Regions from separate parts of the Pontibacillus sp. HN14 genome, predicted to be linked through region 2. Evidence: riboswitches for the same ligand, from Rfam matches in the RefSeq annotation. Region 2 holds a riboswitch; each other region holds the start of a gene.
The links. Region 2 has a riboswitch for cyclic di-GMP ahead of LQ226_RS00685 (glycoside hydrolase family 191 protein). Riboswitches for the same ligand answer to the same signal wherever they lie in the genome.
Positions count from the first base shown of each region.

Region 1 (4,213 bases), 1.5 Mb from region 2:
ATGCGTTCAAGTAATGATACTGCAGGGAAGAGGTTGCTCTCTAACGCTTCAACCGATCGCTTCAGTTCACGACGATTCGTTTGAACCTCATCTTTCAGCGCTTCTTGATACTCCTGTTGCTGTACTCTCACCTGTTGAATTTGGCTATTTACATCTTCTACTTCATCTAGTGCAGCCTGCTTGTCCATGTAAAGGAGAAGCCAGATCAAAAGAAGGGCAAGCAATGCGACAAGACCTAACAAATAAGGCACTACATTTTGTTTCTCTTTCTGTTCGAGTAAGTTAATTTCTACCTTCATAACCCTTCGATCCCCCTCAAGACTTCCATCTTTCTATGGCTTCAATGCCAGGCCAACACTCTCTGCATAGCGAAATGGAATGTCCTCATCCCTTTCAGCTGAATACTCACCCGGTTCAATCATTCTCACATCAAGATTAAAATGGATATGACACTTCTTGTACACATCCTCTAGCCACGGAAAGTCACCTGATATTAATAGATTCGTAACAGCTGACTCCCCGTTTGTAACAGAGTAGCGATAGAAGTTCATGATCCGCTCTACTTCTCTCATTTGTTCATCTATGTAAGCATCCAATTCTTTCTCATTCCCCGTCCAGCGAACAGCATCATCATCCGTGTGAGGAACTTCCCAAAGCGATTCATCCAATCCACTCTTCATGTAGCGTGTAAAATGAGGATGATCGTCATGAAAGACCGTAATGACAACACCATCCATATTCCACTGAAGCGTTAAGAGATGATCTTCAGGACGCGCATAATCTAAATCGTAATATAGCCGGTACAAAGATAAAAATGTTAAATCCGCTACAGCTGGCTTTGTATTCGCTTCAAGGAGAGCTAACTCGAAGTCCCGGATTCTGGTTTCCGGATAAGCAAAAAGGAGCACTTCATTCATATTCACCTTCTCCTCTAACACCACATAGTCAAACACAGGCTCTTCAAAAGGAAGATGTAAAGATTCACCAAGTTGCATATATAAATAGCCCTTCACTTCATCGGCTGTTTTTAGATCATTGGGAATATGAAACGGTTTAATGATCACGGACGCATCGGGTACGCTAAAGTACACCTTCTTCTTCCGCCACTCTTTCTCTTCAGCGAGTTCTGCTATAACAGCATTTAAGGCTCTCTGGTCAATCACTTTCCCCTCTTCAATAATCCCACTTTCAAGATAGCGTTCCCCGTAATCCACTACACCGGAGAAATCCGGAGTCTCACATTCTATGTATCGGATGACATGGTCTTTAAATATAATGTTAACTCTCTCTTTCGATTTCTTAAAACCTAGCATAATAGGTCACCTGCCTTTATTCCTAGAATAATTGAAGATACCACTCAATGATAGAGGAACCGAAGAAATAAGTCGTCAATGCCCCCAAAACAATATAAGGACCAAAGGGAACAGGCTTTTTCCGATCTATCTTCTTGAATAAAAGAAGCCCTCCGCTAATGATCGATCCGTACAAAGTAGATAAAAAGAATGCTAGAAGAACGCCCGGCAATCCAAGCACAATGCCAATAACGCCAAACAACTTCATATCTCCCCCGCCCATACCGCCTCGGCTGACTAAAATGATAATCATAGTTAAAAGGAAGCCAGTTAATCCACCAGCAATCGGGTTCCACCATGGCTCTAGTGGAGAGATGATTCGTCCTATGATAAGGAGCGGTAGGAAAAAGAGTAGGATGTTGTTTGAAATGAGCATATAATTGAGATCCGTTACCGTAATAATGACGAGAAGAGATGAGAAGAGCAGAGCGACAATTAGTTCTGTTGAGAAACCAAAACGTATGAAGCTGTATGCATACAAAAACCCCGTAGCCGCTTCGACTATCGGGTAGAGGGGGGATATTTTTGTTTTGCAGTTGCGGCATTTACCTTTCAAATATGTATATGATAAGACTGGTACTAAATCATACCAAGCTAATTTATTTTTACAGTACTGACAAATTGAGCGCGATTGGTCAAACATTTGTTTTTTAGGTACTCTTAGACCTACCACGTTAAAAAAAGATCCTATAATAAGACCTAATAGCAAAAAGTATATTATAAATAAAACATCCATCAACGCATCCCCAATATATGTAAGTTATAGATCCCTCAGCGAGGGATCTATGTTATCAATCATATTAATTTCCTGAAGATGTAACATCACCTACACTACCTCTATCTAATGAAGACACATCTCCACTAACAGTATACTTTTCACTAGACACCGTTACTGTGTAAGTCGTTTCTCCAGTAGAAGCTCCATCAGCATCCGTAGCTGTAGAAGGCGTAACGCTGCCTGTAAAGCCTTCCCTATTCTCTAAATAACCTGCAGTAGCAAGTTCTTCTAAAGTTTTTTCAGTGTCCACTCCTTCAGATGTCTCCATCAGACGATAAGCTTCTACAGCTTGTTCAGCAGTCCTAATCACTGCATCCTTCTTGCTATTCTCAACAACATTCGCAATACTAGGAATCGCAATCGCCGCAATAATCCCTAAAATAACAATAACAGCAAGTAGTTCAACAAGTGTGAAACCTTTCTCATCTTTGTTCATCAATTGACGAAACTTCTTTAACATGAGTTTGTTCTCCCCTTTTTCTATAAGAATAATTATGACACCATCATTACAAAAACGACCACATCATCAACACGGATTTTGTCATGTCTGGTCGGTTGCACTACTCGCTCCAGGGTGGCTAAGTGCCCATATACAGCCAGCCTTTCGTCGCTTCCGGTGGTATCTTCGTACGTGTGATCATCTATATCCATTATAGTAAATACGTCTCATTATTACCACTATTATCTTATGAATTTAGCACATTTACCCAATTTGTTCGAAGATCGAGAACATCGGAATGGCAATGGCTGCTACAATGCCCCCGACAATAAGCGCCAGGAAAGCGATCATAACAGGCTCTATTAAACTCTTAATTCGATCGGTTGCATAATCTAGTTCTGATTCGTAAAAATCCGCAACTTTCCCGAGCATATGGTCTAAAGAACCAGAGCTCTCCCCAACGGAAATCATTTGAGTGACAAGAGGAGGAAAGATCCAATGATTTTTCATGGGACCAGCCATTGATTCCCCTTTTTCTAGGGACTTTCTTGTCGTTTTAAGGACCGATTCGACAACTTTATTTCCGACAATGCGTTCTGTGATATAGACCGCCTGTAAAATAGGCACAGAGCTGTTAAACAAAGAGCTCATTGTTCGGGTCATACGGGCTAACACCGATTTTTGTATGAGAGGACCAAATATCGGAATTCTTAATTTCATAAGATCAAGCCCATAGGAAAATCGCGGGTACTGTTTCATATACCGAATTACCCCGTAAGCAAGGAGTGGAATAACGATGAACAGCCACCACATCTTTTGAGAGATCTCCCCAAGGCTCATGACAAACTGAGTAATCGGCGGGATGTCTCCACCAAAGGAGAGAAACATGTCCGCAAATCTCGGCACGACGAAACTTAATAGGAAGATGACGATTCCAATCGCAATTACTAGAACGACTAACGGATAGGCAAGCGCTGAAATCACCTTTTGACGCGTGTCATATTGCTTCTCATAGTAAGCTGCCAGGCGATCTAAGATTTCATCTAAATTACCTCCCGCTTCCCCTGCCCGGACCATATTCACAAACAGATCAGGGAAAATCTTTTGGTGCTTTTCTGCAGCATCAGAGAACGATAATCCACCCTCTAGATCTTCTGCAATCCCGGTAAGCGCTCGCTGCAGCGCCTTACTCGACGTTTGATCTTTCAGAATGTAGGTCGATTGAATAAGCGAGATACCAGATTCTAGCAGCGTCGCAAATTGGCGAAGGTAGATGACAAATTCTTTATTTTTCACCTGACTGCCGATTTGAATATCCTTATATAAAATGCTATTTAGTTCATTAATCGTTGCAACGGTCATTCCGTCGTCTTTTAATTTGCCGACCGCTTCACGCTTTGAATCCGCCTTAATACGGCCTTCTTTCATCTTCCCTTTAGACGTACGGGCTTTGTACTTGAAGTAAGCCATCGCCTACTGCCCCCTCTCTTCTAAAAACGGGGCCGCCGCTTCTGTTGTGATAACCCCTTCCTCAACTAAAGCACGAACAGAGAAATCAAGGGTGTGCATCCCTTGTGCTTTCGACGTCTGGATGATGTTTGGAATCTGGTGAATCTTCTCGTTCCGGATTAAGTTCTTCACAGC
Region 1 is NZ_JAJOLR010000001.1:1,583,420-1,587,632, forward strand. Features, by position in the region: gene LQ226_RS08250 (hypothetical protein) at 1-299, opposite strand, end outside; gene pilM (type IV pilus biogenesis protein PilM) at 333-1,313, opposite strand; gene LQ226_RS08260 (prepilin peptidase) at 1,336-2,088, opposite strand; gene LQ226_RS08265 (prepilin-type N-terminal cleavage/methylation domain-containing protein) at 2,153-2,590, opposite strand; cyclic di-GMP riboswitch class II at 2,671-2,754, opposite strand; gene LQ226_RS08270 (type II secretion system F family protein) at 2,834-4,039, opposite strand; gene LQ226_RS08275 (type IV pilus twitching motility protein PilT) at 4,043-4,213, opposite strand, start outside.
Region 1: it holds a riboswitch for cyclic di-GMP, as region 2 does, so the genes downstream of both, LQ226_RS08265 (prepilin-type N-terminal cleavage/methylation domain-containing protein) here and LQ226_RS00685 (glycoside hydrolase family 191 protein) in region 2, are expected to answer to the same signal.

Region 2 (4,213 bases):
GATGGTTGTCAGCCACTGAGCTGTACTCGCTTCTAAGTTTAGGTCTGCCATGATGTTAGGCAGTGCGGTGGCAAGCAGGGTTTGGTTTAAAATGGCCGCGAATGCACCCGATAAGAGCACGATAATGAGCGGGACTTTATTGATAGGTTCTTCTTGTTGAGTGTTTTCTTTCGTGTTGTCCACGGTATTCCCTTCTTTCTTTTTAGTGAAATTTATCCTCAAAGACCAGTTTGAATCATGCGGATTTCTTTTTGATATTTATCCATGGCTTCTTCTTGTGTGTAATCATTTGCAATGCACTGAACCAGGTTATGGAAGGTGATCGCAATCACAATTTCAAAGATGTGGAAGAGCTGTTCTGAGCTTTTAATATTTAACCCTTCTAGATCTACGAGCTGGCTCACTTGTGTGAATCTAGAATCGTTTGATTCCTTACGAATGTACTTCGTTACTTCTTTCTCGATCTTATAGTTTTTATTTAACAGCACATTCCGAAGATAGTTGTTCTGTCCTTCTTCTTGTGACTGTTCGAGCGCAGTTTGAAATAAATCGGCCATCGCCTTAAATAAATCCCCATCTTGCGTTTTCAAGCACTGAAGGAAGTGTTCATGCTGATCTTTTGCATGTTCATTTAACAAGTAAAAGAATGCATCTTCTTTATCTTCGAAATATTGATAGAAGCTGCCTCTTGGAATACAGGCTTTCTTCAAAATATTTGATATGGAGGCGTCATATAGAGAGACTCTCGAAAACTCTTCTTTGGCGGCCTCGATTAACGTTTCCCTTTTCTCTTCGTTTAAGTTATAAAACGTTGGTTTCGGCATATTTCTCCTCCTTGCACACGCATGTGACAATGTGTCACATAAGCACTTGATCTACTATATATGACAGAGTGTCATTCGTCAACAAAAATGCAAATGAAAACACGAGGCACTAAAGGCCTCGTGTCATTAACTGTTTTGAAGTTTTTTCTTTTTACGTGCTTTTTCTTTCTCGATCTGCTTACTGCGAAGCTGACCACAAGCTGCGTCAATATCTGTTCCGTGCTCTGTACGAACTCCGCATTTGATGCCGCGGTCCATAAGTGTTTGATAGAACGTAAGGATCGCTTCTTTCTCACTGCGGTCGTAAGGGTGGTCGGCTACCGGGTTGTACGGGATTAAGTTCACGTACGATAGATGACGTTTATCCTTCAGCAGGTTCGCGAGCTGTTCAGCTTCTTCTTTATGGTCGTTTACATCTTTCAGTAAGATATACTCAAACGTAATACGACGGTTCGTCTTCTCTAGATAATAATCAATAGCAGGCATGAGTTTCTCTAACGGGTACGCTTTGTTGATCTTCATAATCTTAGAGCGCAGGTCATTATTTGGAGCGTGAATTGATAGCGCTAAGTTCACTTGAATGCCTTCGTCAGCAAAGTCGTACATTTTCGGTGCAATTCCACTTGTTGAGACCGTAATGTGACGAGCTCCGATAGAAAGACCTTTCTGATCGTTTACGACTCTTAGGAAGTCCATTAGGTGGTCATAGTTATCAAACGGTTCACCAATTCCCATTACGACGATGTGGCTTACACGCTCATCTTTCCCTTGGCGGTCAAGGTGGTGCTGAACCTGCATAATCTGCTCAACAATCTCGCCGCTTGTTAGGTCACGGCTCTTACTCAGGATTCCGCTTGCGCAGAAGGAGCACCCGATGTTACAGCCAACCTGTGTCGTTACACAAACAGAAAGACCGTAGTTGAAACGCATAAGAACAGTCTCAATAACGTTGCCATCTTCAAGTTTAAATAGAAATTTAATCGTACCGTCCTGAGATTCCTGTTTGATCTCTTCAGCCAGTGTTCCGAGGGTGAAATGTTCGTCTAACAGATCAATCAAAGACTGGTTGACGTTTTTCATTTGAGAGAATTCCGTTACGCGCTTTTGGTACAGCCAGTCCCATACTTGCTTGGCGCGGAACTTCTTCTCACCATGTTCCAAAATCCAATCCGTCAGTTGGTCAAACGTTAATCCGTAAATGGATTGTTTCATATATTGTAAACTCCTTTTAAAAAAATCGCTATTCCTATAGTAGTCCATTTGCGCGCTGTAAACAACCAGCAAGTGAACTATCATAATTTTGAGTCAATTTGTAGGGTGTTCTAAATTGTGCAATTGTCTATTATGACATAAAATAGAAGTAGATCAAAACATTATACTTGGTGATGGGCAAACCTGTCGAAAGGCAAGGGCGCAAAGACATGGGTCGTCGACGGAAATCCGTACCGATCGCCAGTCTGCGAAGCCACCCATCCCTCACGTATATTTACGGAGGGATTATTAATGAAAAAGGTTGTCGTTTGTCTTCTATTAGTATCTCTGTCGCTAGGATTTGCCGTGCCATCTTTAGCAAAAGAAGGTGAAGAAATGAACCAGCCCTTTAAAGGGATTGAAACGTATCAGATCTTTTACGGCGCGCCTACGCCTGAGGTTATCAACGAAATGAAAGCATATGATCTAGTCATACTAGAACCTTATCATTATAGAAAAGAACAGATTCAGCGCATTCAATCTGCCGGAACCATGGTACTTGGTTACATCACTACGATGGAAATAGCGGAATGGAATCAAGCATTAATGAAGGAATTAAAAGAAGAAGACTTTTACAAGAGAAACGGGAAGAAGGTTTTTTACCCAGAGTGGAAGTCTTACTTAATGGATTTTACCTCTAAGCATTATCAAGCGATCGTTCATAAAGAAATCAATCAACATATAATAGGGAAACAATTTGACGGCCTTTTCTTAGATACAGTCGGAGATATCGATAATGAATTTTGGGACAAGCCGGATATCTTAAAGAAGCAGCGAGCTGCTATGGTCTCATTCTTAAAGAAAATTAAGGAGCAGTACAAGAATCTTCCCATCGTGCAAAATTGGGGCTTTGATACGCTTGCGGAAGCGACAGCTCCTTATGTGGACGGAATTATGTGGGAGAGCTTTGATCACTCGATTGTAAGCCAGGACGAATGGGCTCAAAATAAGATCCAGCAGTTACAAAAGATTAAGGACAAGCAAGGCGTTCAAGTGTTTACTGTTGCATTTAAAGAATGGGAGAGAAGTTCAGGCCTGGCCCATCGCTACGGGTTTATTCATACGTACGAACAAGACAGTTACGATCAATGGACAAGCGGTGCTTCCTTTTTAACGAAGCGTTAGAATCGGCCTGGGGGTAAACCCCGGGCTTTTTTGTGTAATGGCTGAGAGTCTATCATTTACGCCGGCTCTAAAGGACTGCTAGCATGGGGGAAGGTCTAATCATTAAACTAGTAAACGAGAAGGGTGAATCCAATGTACAAACGAATCTTACTCGCAACAGATGGATCTGAACACTCCGTGCGTTCTGCCAAGCATGCGTCAGCTTTAGCCAATCAGTTCGGCGGAACAGTTGATATTGTTTTTGTGATAGACGGAAACAAATCAAAAGAAGACGTGCTCCACAATATGACGGAGTATGAGATCGATTTAAAACGAAAAGAAAAAACAAGAGCCGTGCAGGAAGTATTAGAACAAGAAGGCGTTTCATTTGAAACAAATATCCTTCACGGCGAACCAGGCCCAACAATCGTTAACTTCGCAAACGACAACAACTACGATTGCGTCGTGATCGGAAGCCGCGGCCATAACGCCCTTCAAGAAATGATCCTAGGTAGCGTCAGCCACAAAGTGGTTAAGCGCGTGGACGCACCGGTTATGGTCATTAAATAAAGCCAAAAGGTAAGCCACTCTTTTGTTCAAGAAGAGTGGCTTTTTTTATTCATGTAATTCTGAAATGTCGCCACCGACAGCTTTCCCGTACGTGATCTGATCTTGAGAATAAAGCGTGAATCGCCACTTGTATCCTACGTAAGGAATCGGTTCGGTGGTGATCCGGATAATGTTTTCTTCCTCATACCGTTCATCTAAGGTCTTCTCTAGCTGGTGTTTCGTGTACACTTTTCCGCCTAACAGAAGGACTAGAATGAGAAGTCCACTCCACACCCATTTCCACCCATAGAGCTTTTGAGATAAGGAGAAAAGGGTGAGTAACATCATGCCGCCAAGAAGCCATAGGTCCCTTTTGATAACCGAATACGCCACATTTTGCTTATGTAGCGGATAGAAAAGGTGGGCACCGTTGCCGAGATAATCTACTCCAATACCCGCTAAGAGAAGAACGACCCCGAGCCCGA
Region 2 is NZ_JAJOLR010000001.1:130,638-134,850, forward strand. Features, by position in the region: gene LQ226_RS00670 (MDR family MFS transporter) at 1-183, opposite strand, end outside; gene LQ226_RS00675 (TetR/AcrR family transcriptional regulator) at 219-824, opposite strand; gene rlmN (dual-specificity RNA methyltransferase RlmN) at 951-2,036, opposite strand; cyclic di-GMP riboswitch class I at 2,203-2,289, shown strand; gene LQ226_RS00685 (glycoside hydrolase family 191 protein) at 2,328-3,200, shown strand; gene LQ226_RS00690 (universal stress protein) at 3,333-3,749, shown strand; gene LQ226_RS00695 (metal-dependent hydrolase) at 3,795-4,213, opposite strand, start outside.

Region 3 (4,213 bases), on a different contig from region 2:
CTGAAGAAGAACCCTTTTCCGTCATAAAAAGGGAAGTGTGAAGTGGAGACGATAGAGCCGCAGGTCACCTTTGCCCCATTTTTTGTTACGATGCGTGGGTTGGTGCCTTCTTCAATATCTGTTGCTACAGTATGTTCATAAATGTGAACATCTTTGTTCTCCATCTCTTTGACAAGGTAGTGTAAGTAAGAGAGTGGATTAAATTGTGCTTGATTTTCCATAACAATGGCTTTCTTTATAGAAAGATCAAGAGGGATCGTATCTAACCCCTTCCCAGGAATGTTCAGTGTCTCATAGGCTTTAGCCTCTAACTCGATTTTTCGTTTATTCTCCTCGCTAATCCCGTAAATATAAGCGTCTTCAGCTGAGAATTGACAGTCGATTTTATGTTCTCTGACGATACGTTCGATAAATTCAAGAGCCTCTTGATTGGCTCGGTAATAGGTCCGGGCTTGTTCAACTCCGAAGTGCTGAATGAGTTCATCGTAAATAAGGTCGTGTTGGGCGGTTATTTTAGCTGTCGTATGACCTGTAGTTCCTTGAAGGATTCGGTCGGCATCCAATAAAGCTACGCTTAGCCCTTCTTTAGAGAGCAGGTAAGCGAGTGTCACTCCCGTAATACCAGCCCCAACAATGCCCACATCTACCCTGATGTCTTCTTGAAGCGACTCAAATTCAGGCAAATCCGTTTGCTTCATCCACAACGTTTCTTCATTAGCTAAATGGCTGTTCTCTTTCATCATGCTCCTCCTTGGCATTCATTCTATTATGTACTATGCCGTGGAGGTGGGTGAACTATACCAAAAGGAAGGAAAAGGAACCAGTCGTTTTATCAGACAAAAGGCGGTAATGGATGTCATTACCCTGTTATTAGAGAAGCGGGTTTGCCGATATAGTAACCCTGAGCCACATCAATTCCAATCTCTGTAGCAACGTGAAGGTCTTCCGCTGTTTCGATCCCCTCCAATACAACAGTTGTATCTCCCTTAAAGTATTCCGTAAAAAGAGAAACGAGCTTTTGTTTCTTATCGTTTGAAGCTAGATCTGTGGCAAAGTAACGATCTAACTTCAGGTATTCTGGTTCCATTTCGACAGCCTTCTTTAAAGAGGTAGCCCCTTGTCCGAAATCATCTATCGCAAATTGAATACCCATTTTCCTTAGTAAAGCAATACGATTAGAAAGGAGGGGAGACTCCCACATGGATGCTTCCTCTTTCGCCTCATTCATTTCGAATACAATAGAAGGGCCAGATTGTGCATGCCGCTCTAACATGGAGACCATAAACCGAATGAAGTTAGGATGAAGGAGTGTGGACATAAACATATTTAAAAATAGTTTTTGATTGTGTGATTGATGAGAGTAGTGTGCAAAAGCTTTCTCAATGGATACGGTATCAAGTTTATAGAGAATATTTGATTCCTTAGCAGTTTTAAAAAGTGCTTCAGGATTGGATTGAATCGTGGAGCGAAGCAAAGCTTCATATCCGTAAATTGCATCATCGGCCAGGTGGTGAAGGGGCTGATAATAGTGAAATAAACGATCTTTCTGTAGAAGTTCAAAAATATTCATAAAATCCCCCGTGTTCATAGAGTAGTAGAACTGATTTGCTTCTTTATACGAACGAGATCTCTAGATTAATGAATGGTCATTCAATAGAAGAAATAAAAAAACCTCATTGAATAACATCAATGAGGCCGGTTGCGCTACTAGCTCGACCAACCATAAGCGCCCAAGTACAGATTGGTTTCAAGGCTTCCTGTCATATTATGTAGAAACTAGTACTATTATCATAGCAATATTTGCTTAGCAAATAAAGGCTAATAGTTTTAATTTTTTTACAATTTACACATTCCCTTTAAAACATCATACATTCACATCGGTTAAAAAGGCTAAGAGACCATCCACCATCGCGGTTCTTAGCCCAACCATCATTACCACAATAAATTGAAAAGGCGATCTTTTATCAGATTGGTTTCGATTGGGCATGCTTGAGCATTCCGCCCGTATTCCCATCCCCATACATTGGCCTTGCAAGAAGGTTTGGACGGTGCATATTTAGGAGCTTTTCTGGCTCTTGTCACACCTGGTGCCGGCTGGGCGCTCCACAGTATAGACTGTTTAGCTACTTTTTCATTTTTTGAGACGGCTTTACAAAAAGCGTCATTAAAGTTCCCACGTAACGGGTCACAATAAAAGCCGGGAACATAGCCAGAAGAAGTCATCCCCTCTACATATCCCCGAATCCATGATTCATCGATGCCGTGGGACGAATCGATCCTTGCAAACAGAACCGTTTCTTTTGGGAAATCCAATCGTCTCGCATGGAAAACGGCATTCTGAGCAATCACTTTTCCTTTTCGAAACCCTTTTGACTCGGTAAAATTATTATAAATGGCCATAACTCTTGTGCCACTATTGTGCAGACGTTCAATTTCAGACACGGTAAGGCCTTCCGACACATTCGGAACGGTGGATAAATAGCGTGCCCAGTATTTTGGTTTTCCGTAATTCTTTAGTACACAATCATATAATTCTTGAGTGGCTTCCTGTGAAGAACCCACACCCCATTGATAAGCCATGTTGTGCTCCTCTCTGCATCAGAAAAAACTTCCAATGTAAACGTTGAACGACTAATATAGAACCTATACATATCCTATTCAAAAGAAGGAAGTAGGTGTTTCACATGAGTATTTATCTTTTGTTTTCCTTTCTTGTGGCTGCAGTTGTTCTCACGCTAATGCCTGGTCCTGATAATTTATTCGTATTAGCACAGAGCATTTCTCAGAATAAAAAAGCAGGAATCGCTACAACATTGGGTCTTTGTACGGGCATTCTCGTTCATACCACAGCAGCGGCTCTTGGGATTACAGCCCTTGTATATCAATCGTCACTCGCGTTCATGATCGTAAAATATGCCGGTGCAATTTATTTATTGTATTTAGCGTGGCAAGCGTTCCGGGAAGAGGGAGAAGACCTGCAAGTCGAGTCAAGGCAACGCCTTGATTATAAGAAGTTATATAAACGAGGCGTCCTAATGAATGTACTTAACCCGAAAGTTTCGTTGTTCTTTCTGGCTTTATTCCCTCAGTTTATTGACCGTTCAACAGATGCCTTTGGAGTTCCTTATCAAATGATCGGACTCGGAATCATATTTATGGTGCAAGCCTTTCTTATATTTTCAGCCATTAGTTTCTTCTCTGAGAAACTCGGAAACTGGATATCAAGAGTTCCCCGAATTGGGAGAAGGTTAAATATAGGAAAAGGAATCTTATTAGGTGTAATCGGCATTAGTCTTGTATTTGGAGAAAAGTCTTAGCAACAAAGGGTAGAAGGGAGAGAAATCAGTGGATGTACTTCTCTTAAGTTCTGTAGCCATAACAGTCTTATTCAGTGGTTTAGCTTACATACTGGGGAAGCAGGGGTCCATATGGTCAGTAATAGTTCCCTGCGTGGTAATGGCAATCGGGCTTTTAACCATCGTAGCCGCGTTTATCGCAGGTATAAGTGATGGGATTGGGATTGCACTTGGGGTTATAGGAGGAGCCATTTTTTTCTCTTCCTTCCTCCCTTTTTTCATAGCCCTCGCATTCTTCTCTTCGCGTAATTTATATAATGAGCGAAAATAACAGGAACCCTTTTAATACAGCCTTTATAAAAGGGGGTCTGTTAAAGTTGGTTGTTGATTTTTACACGTCACATAGTCCCTAATATGGAGCGCCGGAAAGTGGAATAGTTCCGTTAGCGTTAGTTAGAGCGTAAGGTGGTTCGGGAAATCACTCGCTTTCCGCGGCCCCACATGAGGTGGGGTCGTTCGACGTTGGCGATTGACGTGACTGTCTTAGTCGAACTTCATTATTCCCTTAAAAGCCTCCCCGCTGGAACTAGACTGGCTCCTTATGCCGCAGGAGTGTCGCAATTTCCCGAACCACCTTTGCCATATTTAGAAAAACGGAAACATGCCATATGAGGAAGTAGAGTGTTGAATCTACGCTACAATTCAGCTGTAGGGCCGTCTCATCAATCTTAGATAAGGGGTGTCTGGGGAACGAGGAGACTCCTACGGGAGAAAGAGGTCGACGAGACCCCGCAGGGCACGAATTTTGCCCGAGGAGGCTCGACAGCTCGCCCGTGGAAAGCGAGTCGTTCCCCAGACATCCCAAGCACTAGCCAACAAAGACGGCCCCATCTACACTTAAATGTCTCAGCTTTGGG
Region 3 is NZ_JAJOLR010000007.1:179,618-183,830, forward strand. Features, by position in the region: gene LQ226_RS18480 (FAD-dependent oxidoreductase) at 1-740, opposite strand, end outside; gene LQ226_RS18485 (EAL domain-containing protein) at 860-1,570, opposite strand; cyclic di-GMP riboswitch class II at 1,685-1,767, opposite strand; gene LQ226_RS18490 (glycoside hydrolase domain-containing protein) at 1,933-2,580, opposite strand; gene LQ226_RS18495 (LysE family translocator) at 2,685-3,317, shown strand; gene LQ226_RS18500 (hypothetical protein) at 3,346-3,627, shown strand.
Region 3: it holds a riboswitch for cyclic di-GMP, as region 2 does, so the genes downstream of both, LQ226_RS18485 (EAL domain-containing protein) here and LQ226_RS00685 (glycoside hydrolase family 191 protein) in region 2, are expected to answer to the same signal.